Regions from separate parts of the Dorea sp. MB18-49 genome, predicted to be linked through region 2. Evidence: predicted binding sites of a transcription regulator. Region 2 holds the regulator's gene; each other region holds the start of a gene.
What was found. The regulator Rex, encoded in region 2, represses fermentation and respiration genes when NADH is low (regulators of the CRP and FNR family bind a similar motif). The targets are predictions, from matches to a motif close to ATTGTTAANTANTTAACAAT.

Region 1 (4,386 bases), on a different contig from region 2:
GCCGATGGTGAACTCTGTAAATGGAAAACAGGAAAATATGGATGCTGTCTTCCCGCTTATTAAGCGTTACGGAGGTGTTGTGATCGGGCTTACGATCGACGAGGATGGAATCCCGGCAACGGCAGATGGAAGAGTCCGTGTGGCAGGAAAGATCATTGAAGAAGCGAAAAAATATGGCATTGACAAAAAGGACATTGTAATCGATGTGCTGGCAATGACGATCAGTTCCGAGCCGGAAGGAGCAAAGGTCACTCTGGAAGCACTGAAAAAAGTCAGAGAGACTTACGGTGTATGTACGGTACTTGGTGTATCGAACATTTCATTCGGACTTCCGTACCGTCCGGCAGTCAATTCGAATTTCTATACGATGGCCATGCAGAATGGCTTAAGTGCCGGAATCATCAATCCGTCTTCGGAAGATATGATGTGTTCTTACTATTCATTCTGTGCGCTGATGAATTACGACAAGAACTGCGAGGATTATATCCGTGTATATGGCAGTCAGAAAGCAGGAACGCCTGCACCGGCAGCCAAGGCAGAACTGACTTTAAAAGAGGCCATCGAAAAAGGTCTGAAAGAAGAAGCGCATCATGCAACAGGAGAACTGTTAAAGGAACAGGCACCGCTGGAGATCATCAATGAACACCTGATCCCGGCACTGGATACGGTGGGAAAAGGATTTGAAAAGGGAACTGTCTTCCTGCCGCAGCTTCTGATGAGTGCCGATGCGGCAAAGATCGCATTTGCAGTGATCAAGGACGTACTCGCACAGGAAGGCGGGGAAGTCCAGGCGAAGAATAAAGTTATTCTCGCAACGGTAAAAGGAGATATTCACGATATTGGTAAGAACATTGTAAAAGTCCTTCTGGAGAATTACAGTTTTGATGTGATCGATCTGGGGAAAGATGTACCGCCGGAAGTGATCGTAGATACTGCAGTTGAGCAGGATATCCGGCTGGTAGGTTTAAGTGCGCTTATGACAACAACGGTTGTAAGCATGGAAGAGACCATCAAGTTATTGAGAGAACGTAAACCTGAATGTAAAGTCATGGTAGGTGGAGCTGTGCTGAATCAGGATTATGCAGATATGATCGGGGCAGATTTTTACGGCAAAGATGCAATGCAGTCCGTATATTATGCACAGAGAGTATTTGGAGAAGAGTAATCAGTGAGCAAAGAATTTCATAAAAATATACAACAGACAAAAAGGAGACAGAAAAAATGGGATTAATATTACCAGAACATTATGACCCTCGCTTAAGCGTAAGAGAGACACAGGAAGCAATCAAGTACATTCGTGACACGTTCCAGAAGGAATTCGGAAAAGAGATGAATCTGGAGAGAATCTCTGCACCGTTATTTGTAGAAAAAAGCAGTGGTCTGAACGATGACCTGAACGGTGTGGAAAGACCGGTACAGTTCGATATCGCAGGCGTTCCGGGAGAGACAATCGAAGTTGTACATTCCCTTGCAAAATGGAAACGTATGGCATTATACAAATATGGATTCCAGCCGGGTGAAGGACTTTATACAAATATGAACGCGATCCGCAGAGATGAAGAACTTGACAACTTACATTCCTGCTACGTGGACCAGTGGGACTGGGAAAAAGTGATCAAAAAAGAAGAACGTACTGTTGAGACACTGGAAGCTACCGTACGTAATATCTTCAAGATCATCAAACATATGGAACATGAGGTATGGTACAAATATCCACAGGCAGTGAAGAAACTTCCGGAGGACATCTATTTCATCACTTCCCAGGAACTGGAAGACATGTATCCGGATAAGACTCCAAAGGAAAGAGAAAATCTGATCACAAAAGAACACGGCTGTGTATTCCTGATGAAGATCGGTGACAAACTCGCAAGCGGCGAGCCGCACGACGGACGTGCACCAGACTACGATGACTGGCAGTTAAACGGAGACATCCTGTTCTGGTTCGAGACACTGAACTGTGCACTTGAGATCTCCAGCATGGGTATCCGTGTAGATGAAAAAGCTCTGGAAGAGCAGCTTGTAAAAGCAGGATGCGAAGAGAGAAAGAATCTCCCATATCATAAGATGCTGTTAAACGGAGAACTTCCATACACCATCGGAGGCGGTATTGGACAGTCCAGACTCTGCATGCTGCTTCTTGACCGTGCTCATGTCGGCGAGGTGCAGGCAAGTTTGTGGCCGGAAGAGATGCGGGAGACTTGCAGAGAGCATAATATTATTCTGCTGTAAATTGGTACTTAATTCAACAGGCTGGTGGATACCCGGACCGAAAGGCCAACCCAGTTAATAAATTAATCCCCAAAATTAGTTGATAAGATTTTCTCAAGTGTCTATAATAGAACTATAGACTGTCATAAAAATGACAAAGGAAAAACAGGAGGAACTCCAACTATGATGAGAGGCATTAATACAACCGTAAGACGGTTGAGAAGAAAAGTCTTTGAAGAAGTCGCAGCGCTTGGTTTCAAAGCGGATGCGGATACTTTATGCGACGATATGGAAGCAATCCCATATGCGCTGGTGAATGATGAGACGGAACAGTACCGTGACAGTGTCTACCGTGCAAGAGCAGTTGTACGAGAGCAGGTAAGACTTGCAATGGGACTTGCGCTCAGACCTGAAGATAAACCGGTACATCTGACAGCGGGAGTAGAAGCAAGTAACATATCAGACAAATATTATGAGCCGCCGCTTATACAGGTTATCCCGTCTGCATGTATGAGATGTGAGGCGAAAGGATATGAGGTCAGCAACATGTGCAAAGGATGTCTGGCACATCCTTGTATGGAAGTCTGTCCAAAGGGTGCAATTTCCATGGTGAACGGAAAATCCTACATTGATCAGGAAAAATGTATCAAATGTGGAAAATGTAAGAGTGTCTGTCCATATGACGCAATCTCCAAGAAAGAGCGCCCTTGTGCAAAAGCCTGTGGTGTCAATGCGATTGAAAACGATAAAGTGGGACGTGCATATGTCAATCCGGACAAATGCGTATCCTGCGGTATGTGTATGGTAAACTGTCCGTTTGGAGCAATTTCAGACAAATCCCAGATCTTCCAGCTTGCAAGAGCATTGTCGGAAGGCGAGCAGATCATTGCTGAGATCGCACCGGCATTTACCGGGCAGTTCGGAGATAATATCAATGCGAGAAACTTAAAGGCAGCACTGGAAGAACTTGGATTTTCACAGGTATACGAAGTAGCTCTTGGAGCTGATATCGGAGCTGTTGCAGAGGCACACCATTATGTGGAAAAGGTTACAACGGGAGAACTTCCATTCCTTCTGACATCCTGCTGTCCGTCATGGGCAATGCTGGCAAAGAAATATTTCCCGGATATGATCGATGAAGTGTCTCAGGAGCTGACGCCTATGGTCGCTACTGCACGTACGATCAAAAAAGAACATCCGAATGCAAAAGTAGTATTCATCGGACCATGTGCGGCCAAGAAGCTGGAAGCAATGCGCAGAAGCGTAAGAAGTGATGTTGATTTTGTAGTGACATTTGAGGAATTACAGGGAATGTTCGATGCGAAGGAAATTGATCTTTCCGAATATGAAGCAGAGTCATCTTTCCATAATGCAACAGGTGTAGGACGTGGATATGCAGTTGCAGGCGGTGTTGCATCCGCGATTGAAAAATGTGTGAATGAATACTATCCGGGTGTGGAAGTAAAGATCGAACATGCAGAAGGTCTTGCAGATTGTAAGAAGATCCTTTCTATGGCGAAGATCGGAAGAATGAACGGATGTCTGATCGAAGGAATGGGATGTCCGGGCGGATGTGTAGCCGGAGCAGGAACGAATATTCCGGTACCGAAAGCACAGAAGAAAGTACAGGAATTTGTGAAAGCATCCAGCAAACAGCTTCCACCAAAGGAACTCGGTGAGATTGAGTTAAAATAAGAGGGTTCCGAATGAGAAAACAAGAATCCGGAATGTCGTTCATGACGATATTTTATGCGCGTTTTATGCATATTTAAGTTTAAAAGAGACAGGCGTAATGATTGACAAAACGCCTGTCTCTCTTTATAATTAAAAGTTAGTATTGATAAAAATATTTATACTGATTTGATACATGAATGTAGAGCAGGAGGAAATTATGCAGAAGTATGGCGTAAACGAATTAAGAAGAATGTTTCTTGAGTTCTTTGAAAGCAAGGGACATCTGGCAATGAAAAGTTTCTCATTAGTGCCTCATAACGATAAGAGTCTGTTACTGATCAACTCTGGTATGGCACCATTGAAACCATATTTTACAGGACAGGAGATACCGCCGAGAAGACGTGTTACCACCTGTCAGAAATGTATCCGTACAGGAGATATCGAGAACGTAGGAAAGACAGCAAGACATGGTACATTTTTCGAAATGCTTGGTAACTTCTCATT
Region 2 (4,386 bases):
AACCCGTCTGCATCAATCAGGCATGGAACATCCACGTACTCTATAACCGTCCGCAATAACTTCTCCGATGTTGTACTTCTTCCAATGCCGGAACCAATACACACACCGTCTGCCCACTTAAGAAGCTTTAGTACTTCTTCTTTATTAAATTCATCATAAGCCGTTATGATTGCTTCCGGCAGAAGTGTCTGCAATATCTCGCGGTTGTCCTTTGGTGTATAGATTCTGACAAGCCCGGCTCCTGTCATATAAGCCGCATGGGCATTCAGATATGCTGCACCTGCCATACCCTTACTTCCAGCGATCACAAGAAGCCTTCCATAACTTCCCTTATTAGAATCTTCCGGTCTTTCCGGAAGCATTCTACGATATTCTTCTCTTCCAAAAGAATGAATCACATCTGCATCCTGTAATAACGGCTCATGCGAAATGCCAATCTCTGCTACTGTTACTCTTCCTGCATATGCTCTGCCCTGCGCCAGTTCAAGGCCGATCTTTTTCACCTCGAATGTCACTGTATCATCTGCGTGGAATGCACAACCAAGCACACATCCCGTAGAGGCTGAAAGTCCTGATGGGATATCTACTGCAAATTTTGTACCCTGCATCTGATTCATACGTTCAATCACCTGACGATATGTACCTTCAATCTTACGGCTCAGTCCGACTCCGAACACGGCATCTATCACTATGCTGTAGCTGTTATCCTGCGGGATATCTTCTGTGATCTTACCACCACATTCTTTAAGACGTCTTATCTGTTCCCGTGTCTCCGGTGTACAATGCTCTGGATTGCCGACCAGATAAGTATCCACAGAACACCCCATATTCTTCAAGATCCTGGCGATGGCAAATCCATCTCCGCCATTATTCCCTGATCCACATACCACACAGACAGAAGAAAGATCCAGATTCTCACTTTGCATCGTCTGTACACAGGCATTTGCTGCACGCTCCATTAATTCCAGTGATGCAATGCCCAGTTCCTGAATCGCGTACTGATCGGCAGCCTTCATCTGTGCAGCATTAACCAGAAGTTTCATATATTTATTCATCTCCCATCAGATATATCTCTGCAACAAAAGAACGTGTAAAAATATGTCCGTATTCCAGACTACTCCTACACGCTTTCTTGTATTATAGTTTATTTATGGTCCTCTTTGTAACGACTGATATTGTATGACAACTGCATCAGACTTTCTGACAGATGCACATTCTCAACAACAACATTATCCGGAAGGTTCAAATCTGTATGTGCAAAGTTCCAGATCGCACGTACTCCGTTCTCAACCAGCATATTCGCAACTTCAATTGCTTTCTCTTTCGGAATCGTCAGAACTGCAATATCAATCTCATTATTCTGAACAAACGTTTTCAGATCATCCATCATACGGATCGGAACTCCACGGATGGATACTCCCTGAAGTCTTGGATTCACATCAAAGATTCCTTTCAGAATGAATCCACGGTTCTCGAAGGCTGCATAATTAGCCAGTGCCTGCCCAAGATTACCTGCACCAATGATAATAATATTGTGGTCTTCTTCCAATCCTAATATCTTTCCAATCTCTGTGTATAAATACTTAACGTTATAACCGTATCCCTGCTGTCCGAATCCTCCGAAATTATTAAGATCCTGACGGATCTGGGATGCTGTTACTTTCATCCGCTTACTCAGATCGTTCGAAGAAATCCGCTCTACACCATTTTCCAACAGTTCGCCCAAATATCTGTAATACCTCGGCAATCTTCTTATGACCGCACGAGAAATCTCTCTTTCTTCCAATGTTTTCACCCTTCCAATCATAGTCTGAAATAATTATATAAAATTGAAAGATTATTGTCAAACTATTGTTGAATTTTATGCAATTTCCGTTATAATAAAGTAGCATGTGTAAATGCATTTTGAGAATACCAACGTATCAATTATCCATAACTCAGGAGGAAATATATGATATTAGCATGTCACGGGATCCAGAAATCTTTCGGTGAACACCTCATCGTCAGAGATGGATCCTTCCATATAGAAGATCACGAAAAAGCAGCTCTTGTCGGACCGAACGGTGCCGGTAAGTCCACTCTGCTCAAAATGATTGTAGGCGAATTAGCCCCGGATGACGGCAACGTCATCCTGACAAAAGGTAAGACACTTGGCTATCTTGCCCAGCATCAAGAGATGCAAAGCGGTAATACGATCTATGAAGAAGTCCGCACCGCAAAGGCCGATATAATCGCTATGGAGCGCCGTATCCGCGAGATCGAGATGGAACTTAAGCATCTCTCCGGTGACGCCCTGAACGACCGTCTGGAAACTTACAACCGCCTTACGGCCACTTTCGAACGTGAGAACGGCTATTCTTGCAAAAGTGAGATCACCGGTGTGTTAAAGGGACTTGGATTTACGGAAAATGATTTCACCAAACCCGTCGACACTCTCTCCGGAGGACAGAAAACCCGTGTATCTCTCGGCAAGCTTCTGTTAACGAAACCAGACATTTTGCTTCTTGATGAGCCAACCAACCATCTAGATCTGAATTCAATTGCATGGCTTGAAACCTATCTTCTAAACTATCAGGGAGCTGTGCTGATCGTGTCTCATGACCGTTATTTTTTGAACAAAGTTGTCACGAAAGTTCTTGAAATCGAGCTTGGAGAACTTCGTACTTATATGGGAAATTACAGCGACTATGCAGCAAAGAAGCAGCAGCTTCGCGACATACGCCTGAAGGAATATCTTAACCAGCAGCAGGAAATCAAGCATCAGGAAGCGGTTATCGAAAAGCTTCGTTCTTTCAACCGCGAAAAATCCATCAAACGTGCCGAAAGCCGCGAAAAGATGTTGGAAAAAATGCAGACCATCGAAAAACCGATAGAAGTTAATACAGATATACATCTGAAACTGGAACCATCCTGTGTAAGTGGCAATGATGTTCTGACTATTGAACATTTAAGCAAATCTTTCCCCGGACAGGAACTTTTTACAGACGTTAATCTCGAGATCAAACGTGGTGAACATGTCGCAGTAATCGGTGATAACGGAACAGGAAAGACTACGCTTCTTAAGATCTTAAACCGAGTGGTATCTGCTGATTCCGGTACTTATACACTTGGCTCCAATGTTAAGATTGGCTACTACGATCAGGAACATCATGTCCTTCATATGGAGAAAACAATTTTTGACGAGATTTCCGATGATTATCCGACTCTTACGAATACGGAAATCCGGAATGTGCTTGCAGCATTTCTTTTTACCGGTGATGATGTCTTCAAACAGATCAGTTCTTTGAGCGGTGGGGAACGCGGACGTGTATCTCTCGCAAAACTGATGCTCTCTGAAGCGAATTTCCTGATCCTCGACGAGCCGACCAACCACTTGGACATCGCATCCAAAGAAATCCTTGAGAATGCTTTGAATGATTATACCGGCACTGTACTTTATGTCTCTCATGACCGTTATTTCATCAATCAGACTGCATCACGGATTCTGGATCTTGTCAATCATACATTTGTAAATTATATCGGAAATTATGACTATTATCTGGAGAAAAAAGAAGAACTCACTACTGCATATGCCGGAGTAGCTTCTACATCTTCATCCGTTTCAGATAACAGTACAGACAAGAATGTATCCGAGTCAAAACTCAGCTGGCAGGAGCAAAAGGAAGCCCAGGCAAGACTTCGCAAACGTCAGAATGAGCTAAAAAAGACTGAAGAACGTATCAGCGAACTGGAAGGCCGTGACGGTGAGATCGATGCCCTGATGGTTCAGGAAGAGATTTTCACCAACTCTGTAAAATGCCAGGAACTCGCAAAAGAAAAAGCCGCAATAGCGGAAGAATTAGAAGAATTATACATGAAATGGGAGGAATTAGCGGAAGACGCTTAAACGCCTGATTTGCAACTTTTTAGCCCGCTCCAGAAAGCTTCTGGGGCGGGCTTTTATATTGCCATGCATTCGTAAGGAGCTGCCGGTGGCAGGTCCTGTAGATATATATTATCTATTTTAATTTTTCAGCAATTGCCTTAATAAATCCTTCGCTGTTCAATACGGTTGGATTTTCCAGTGTCGTGATCAATGCCAGATCTTTCGTCATCTTACCTTCTTCAATGGTATCAATGGTTGCTTTTTCAAGCTTATCTGCGAATGCTGCCAATTCGGCATTTCCATCCATCTCACCACGTTTTCTAAGAGCACCTGTCCATGCAAAAATTGTAGCTACAGAGTTTGTAGAAGTCTCTTCCTCTTTCAGATGCTTGTAATAATGACGTTGTACAGTTCCATGAGCTGCCTCATATTCATAATTTCCATCCGGTGATACCAGAACAGATGTCATCATTGCAAGAGAACCAAATGCGGAAGAAACCATATCACTCATTACATCTCCG
Region 3 (4,386 bases), on a different contig from region 2:
TGATGACGACTTCAGCAAAGAAGAATGATGTAAAGAATGAAATCGTAATCCTGACTGCCACATCCGGAGATACAGGAAAAGCTGCACTTGCCGGATTTGCAGATGTGGAAGGAACAAGGATCATCGTATTCTATCCTAAGAACGGAGTCAGCAAAGTGCAGGAACTTCAGATGGTGACACAGAGAGGCGAAAATGTAAATGTAGTAGCGATCCATGGCAATTTCGATAATGCCCAGAGTGGTGTAAAAGCCATGTTCGAGGATAAAGAACTTGCAGAAGAACTTGCGAAGAAAGGCTATCAGTTCTCATCAGCCAACTCGATCAATATCGGACGTCTGGTTCCACAGGTGGTATATTATGTCAATGCATATGCCAAACTTCTGGAAAATGAAGAGATTGAAGACGGTGAGAAGATCAATGTAGTAGTTCCGACCGGTAACTTTGGTAATATCCTGGCTGCATACTATGCAAAACAGATGGGAGTCCCAATCGATAAACTGGTATGTGCATCGAATGACAATAAAGTGTTATTTGACTTCTTCCAGACAGGTGATTATGACAGAAACCGTGAGTTTATCCTCACAACATCACCATCTATGGATATCCTGATTTCAAGCAACCTGGAACGTCTGCTTTATCGGATTAGCGGAGATGATGACCAGAAGACAAAAGATATGATGGAAGCATTAAAATCCACAGGAAAATATACAATTACAGAAGATATGAAGGCACGTCTTGATGATTTCGCAGCTGGATATGCGACAGAAGAAGAGTGTGCGCAGAATATCAAGAAAGTATATGATAAGACAGGGTATGTGATGGATACACATACAAGTGTAGCATCTTATGTGTGTGAATGTTATCAGAAGAACAGTGGAGACAATAGGAAATGCGTGATTGCATCAACAGCAAGTCCATATAAATTCGTGAAGAGTGTCATGAGTGCAATTGATCCGAAGTATGCAGATCAGGATGAGTTCAGTCTTCTGAAGGTTCTGGAAGAAACATCAGGACGTGAGATGCCGCAGGCGATCAAAGATATCCTGAATGCAAATATTCTGCATGATCTGGAATGTGATGCTGATAAGATGAAAGATACAGTGAAGAATATTCTGGAAGTATAGAACGTTTACAAAATGATAAATATATTTTCTGTATTGATAAAAATACATAAAATGCAAGATTTCGTGTGAAATCTTGCATTTTATGCTTTTAAAACAAAAAATAGAATAAAAAATAAAAGTTTTAGAGAAAGAACTTGCAAAAACACATTGTGAAAAGATTGTTAAAGTATTGACTTTTGCGTAGAAAAATGCAATAATAAAACAAATGCTGTTGTGGGAGAATATAACAAGACTAGAATTTATAAATATACAGCAGCAAATAAAAGAAAAGAGGTTAAATGAAGATGGCTAAAATCGATTTAAGCAAGTATGGCATTTCAGGAACGACAGAAATCGTACACAATCCTTCTTATGAATTATTATTTGAGGAAGAGACAAAACCAGAACTCGAAGGTTTTGAAAAAGGACAGGAAAGTGAACTTGGTGCAGTCAATGTAATGACAGGTATCTACACTGGACGTTCTCCAAAAGATAAGTTCATCGTAGTTGATGAGAATTCAAAAGATACTGTATGGTGGACATCTGATGAATATAAGAATGATAACCATCCTGCAACACAGGAAGCTTGGAAAGCAGTAAAAGATATTGCGATCAAAGAACTTTCTGACAAAAAACTTTATGTTGTAGATGCATTCTGCGGAGCAAACAAAGATACACGTATGGCAATCCGTTTCATCGTAGAAGTTGCATGGCAGGCTCATTTCGTAACAAATATGTTCATCAAACCTTCAGAAGAAGAGCTTGAAAACTTTGAGCCAGACTTCGTAGTATACAATGCTTCTAAAGCAAAAGTTGAAAATTACAAAGAATTAGGACTGAACTCAGAGACAGCAGTAATGTTCAACATCACAAGCAAAGAGCAGGTTATCGTGAATACATGGTACGGCGGAGAGATGAAGAAAGGTATGTTCTCTATGATGAACTACTTCCTCCCACTTAAGGGAATGGCTTCTATGCACTGCTCAGCTAACACAGACCTGAACGGAGAGAATACAGCGATCTTCTTCGGACTTTCAGGAACAGGAAAGACAACACTTTCTACAGATCCTAAGCGTCTCCTGATCGGTGATGATGAGCACGGATGGGATGACAACGGAGTATTCAACTTTGAAGGTGGATGCTACGCTAAGGTTATCAACCTTGACAAAGAATCTGAGCCAGATATCTACAACGCAATCAAACGTAACGCTCTTCTTGAGAACGTAACACTTGATGAGAATGGAAAGATTGATTTTGCAGATAAGAGTGTAACAGAGAATACACGTGTATCTTACCCAATCAATCATATTGAAAATATTGTACGTCCGGTATCTTCAGCACCTGCAGCTAAGAATGTAATCTTCCTTTCTGCTGATGCATTCGGAGTACTTCCTCCGGTATCTGTACTGACACCAGAACAGACACAGTACTACTTCCTGTCAGGATTTACAGCAAAACTTGCTGGTACAGAGCGTGGAATCACAGAACCTACACCAACATTCTCAGCTTGCTTCGGACAGGCATTCCTGGAACTGCATCCTACAAAATATGCAGAGGAACTTGTTAAGAAGATGGAGAAGAGCGGTGCAAAAGCTTATCTTGTTAACACAGGATGGAACGGAACAGGAAAACGTATCTCTATCAAAGATACTCGTGGAATCATCGATGCTATCCTGAACGGAGATATCAAGAATGCTCCAACAAAGACAATCCCATACTTCAACTTTGAAGTACCTACAGAACTTACAGGTGTTGATACAGGAATCCTTGATCCTCGTGACACATATGCAGATGCATCTGAGTGGGAAGAAAAGGCAAAAGATCTTGCTGCAAGATTCATCAAGAACTTTGCTAAATATGAAGGAAATGAAGCAGGTAAAGCTTTAGTTTCAGCAGGACCACAGTTATAAGATCCACTAATGAATCTGATTAAAATCGGATAATGTTATAGGGTTGTAAAATCCATGTAAATGGGTTATAATAAGTGCAGTGGAAACCTGGAATGTTCGACACTCCTGTAGTTTTGAACCTACAATACTTTAAACGGGAGTCTTACATCTCTGTAATATGTCAGGCCATCGATTTTGCAGTGGAAGGCAGAAAAGCAGATGCGGATACCCACCTAGCTGGGTGCTAGGAGTCAGAATACAGGAACCGGCATTTTGGGGAATATACAAAAGATAAAAGACAGTCGTTTTTACGGCTGTCTTTTTTCGGGTATAAAGGGCGGGAAGAAAGGAAAGAAAATTGCGGAGACGGAATAAAAAGCATTACAGTATCTATATAGCATGGATTTTACTGTTATTGTGTGTGATCGGAGGCTTGAAAGCAGGCATAGAAGAAAGTGCTGTGGGAAAAGAGCAAACGCATTCTGAAATATCTATTCAGAGCAGATGGGAAGAATTACTGAAATCTGTATCTGAAAAGAAAAATGATAAAAAGAAAGACCAGAAAAAATCAGAGAGTACGGAGGCAGCACAGAAAAATATCAGGATATTGCTCATGACCGATGGATATAAACAGATTGTACATAAAGAATTAAAGGTCAGTGCAACGGGAGGTCTTATAATAGAAAAAACTGGTACCAGGGAAGAGACTGCAGAAAATGAGAAAATAACGATCACAAAGGAAGATGTCGGATTTCAGAATGGAAAAATCAGAGTAACAGCAAAAGATGGGGGAGAGATGGTTGTCAGCAGCATCAGGAGAGGATATGGAAATCCTTCTTATGCCGGAATACTGGATCTTTATGCAACATCAGAAGGAATAGTAATTATCAATGAACTTCCGGTGGAAAGTTATCTATGCAAAGTTGTTCCCAGTGAAATGCCGGCATCCTATCAGAAAGAAGCCTTAAAGGCACAGGCAGTCTGCGCAAGAAATTACGCGGAACGCCAGATGGAAGACTATGCTTATCCGGAATATCAGGCGCATGTCAATGACAGCACAGATTATCAGGTATATAATAATTCGGCACAGCAGGATGCATCCACAGAAGCGGTAAGGGAAACTGCCGGCGAGGTGTTAAAATATAAAGGTAATATTGTAACAACGTATTATTATTCAACATCTTGCGGAAAGACAACAACCATGAAAGCCTGGGGAACGAGTGAAAATGAAAGTAATGGATATCTTCAGTCGGTAGAAGTAAAAGATAAGAATGGAGATTATGAAAAATCACTTCCATGGTACCGGTGGGAAGCTGATATAGATCAGGATATATTGAGTACACTTTTGGCGGAGAATGTAAAAAAGAATATCGGGACGGTACAGTCATTAGAAG

Region 1: NCY30_RS01585 (4Fe-4S dicluster domain-containing protein) is a predicted target of Rex. The motif match lies at 2,348-2,367, and genes of this name have one in related genera.
Region 3: pckA (phosphoenolpyruvate carboxykinase (ATP)) is a predicted target of Rex. The motif match lies at 1,282-1,301, and genes of this name have one in related genera.

The regions. Positions count from the first base shown of each region.
Region 1 is NZ_JAMOYX010000001.1:304,805-309,190, forward strand. Features, by position in the region: gene NCY30_RS01575 (homocysteine S-methyltransferase family protein) at 1-1,165, shown strand, start outside; gene asnA (aspartate--ammonia ligase) at 1,222-2,229, shown strand; gene NCY30_RS01585 (4Fe-4S dicluster domain-containing protein) at 2,392-3,903, shown strand; gene alaS (alanine--tRNA ligase) at 4,100-4,386, shown strand, end outside.
Region 2 is NZ_JAMOYX010000056.1:3,035-7,420, reverse strand. Features, by position in the region: gene NCY30_RS13110 (NAD(P)H-hydrate dehydratase) at 1-1,043, opposite strand, end outside; gene NCY30_RS13105 (redox-sensing transcriptional repressor Rex) at 1,145-1,786, opposite strand; gene abc-f (ribosomal protection-like ABC-F family protein) at 1,952-3,886, shown strand; gene NCY30_RS13095 (NADP-dependent isocitrate dehydrogenase) at 3,999-4,386, opposite strand, start outside.
Region 3 is NZ_JAMOYX010000010.1:27,332-31,717, reverse strand. Features, by position in the region: gene thrC (threonine synthase) at 1-1,124, shown strand, start outside; gene pckA (phosphoenolpyruvate carboxykinase (ATP)) at 1,409-3,013, shown strand; RNA gene ssrS (6S RNA) at 3,095-3,276, shown strand; gene NCY30_RS04950 (SpoIID/LytB domain-containing protein) at 3,351-4,386, shown strand, end outside.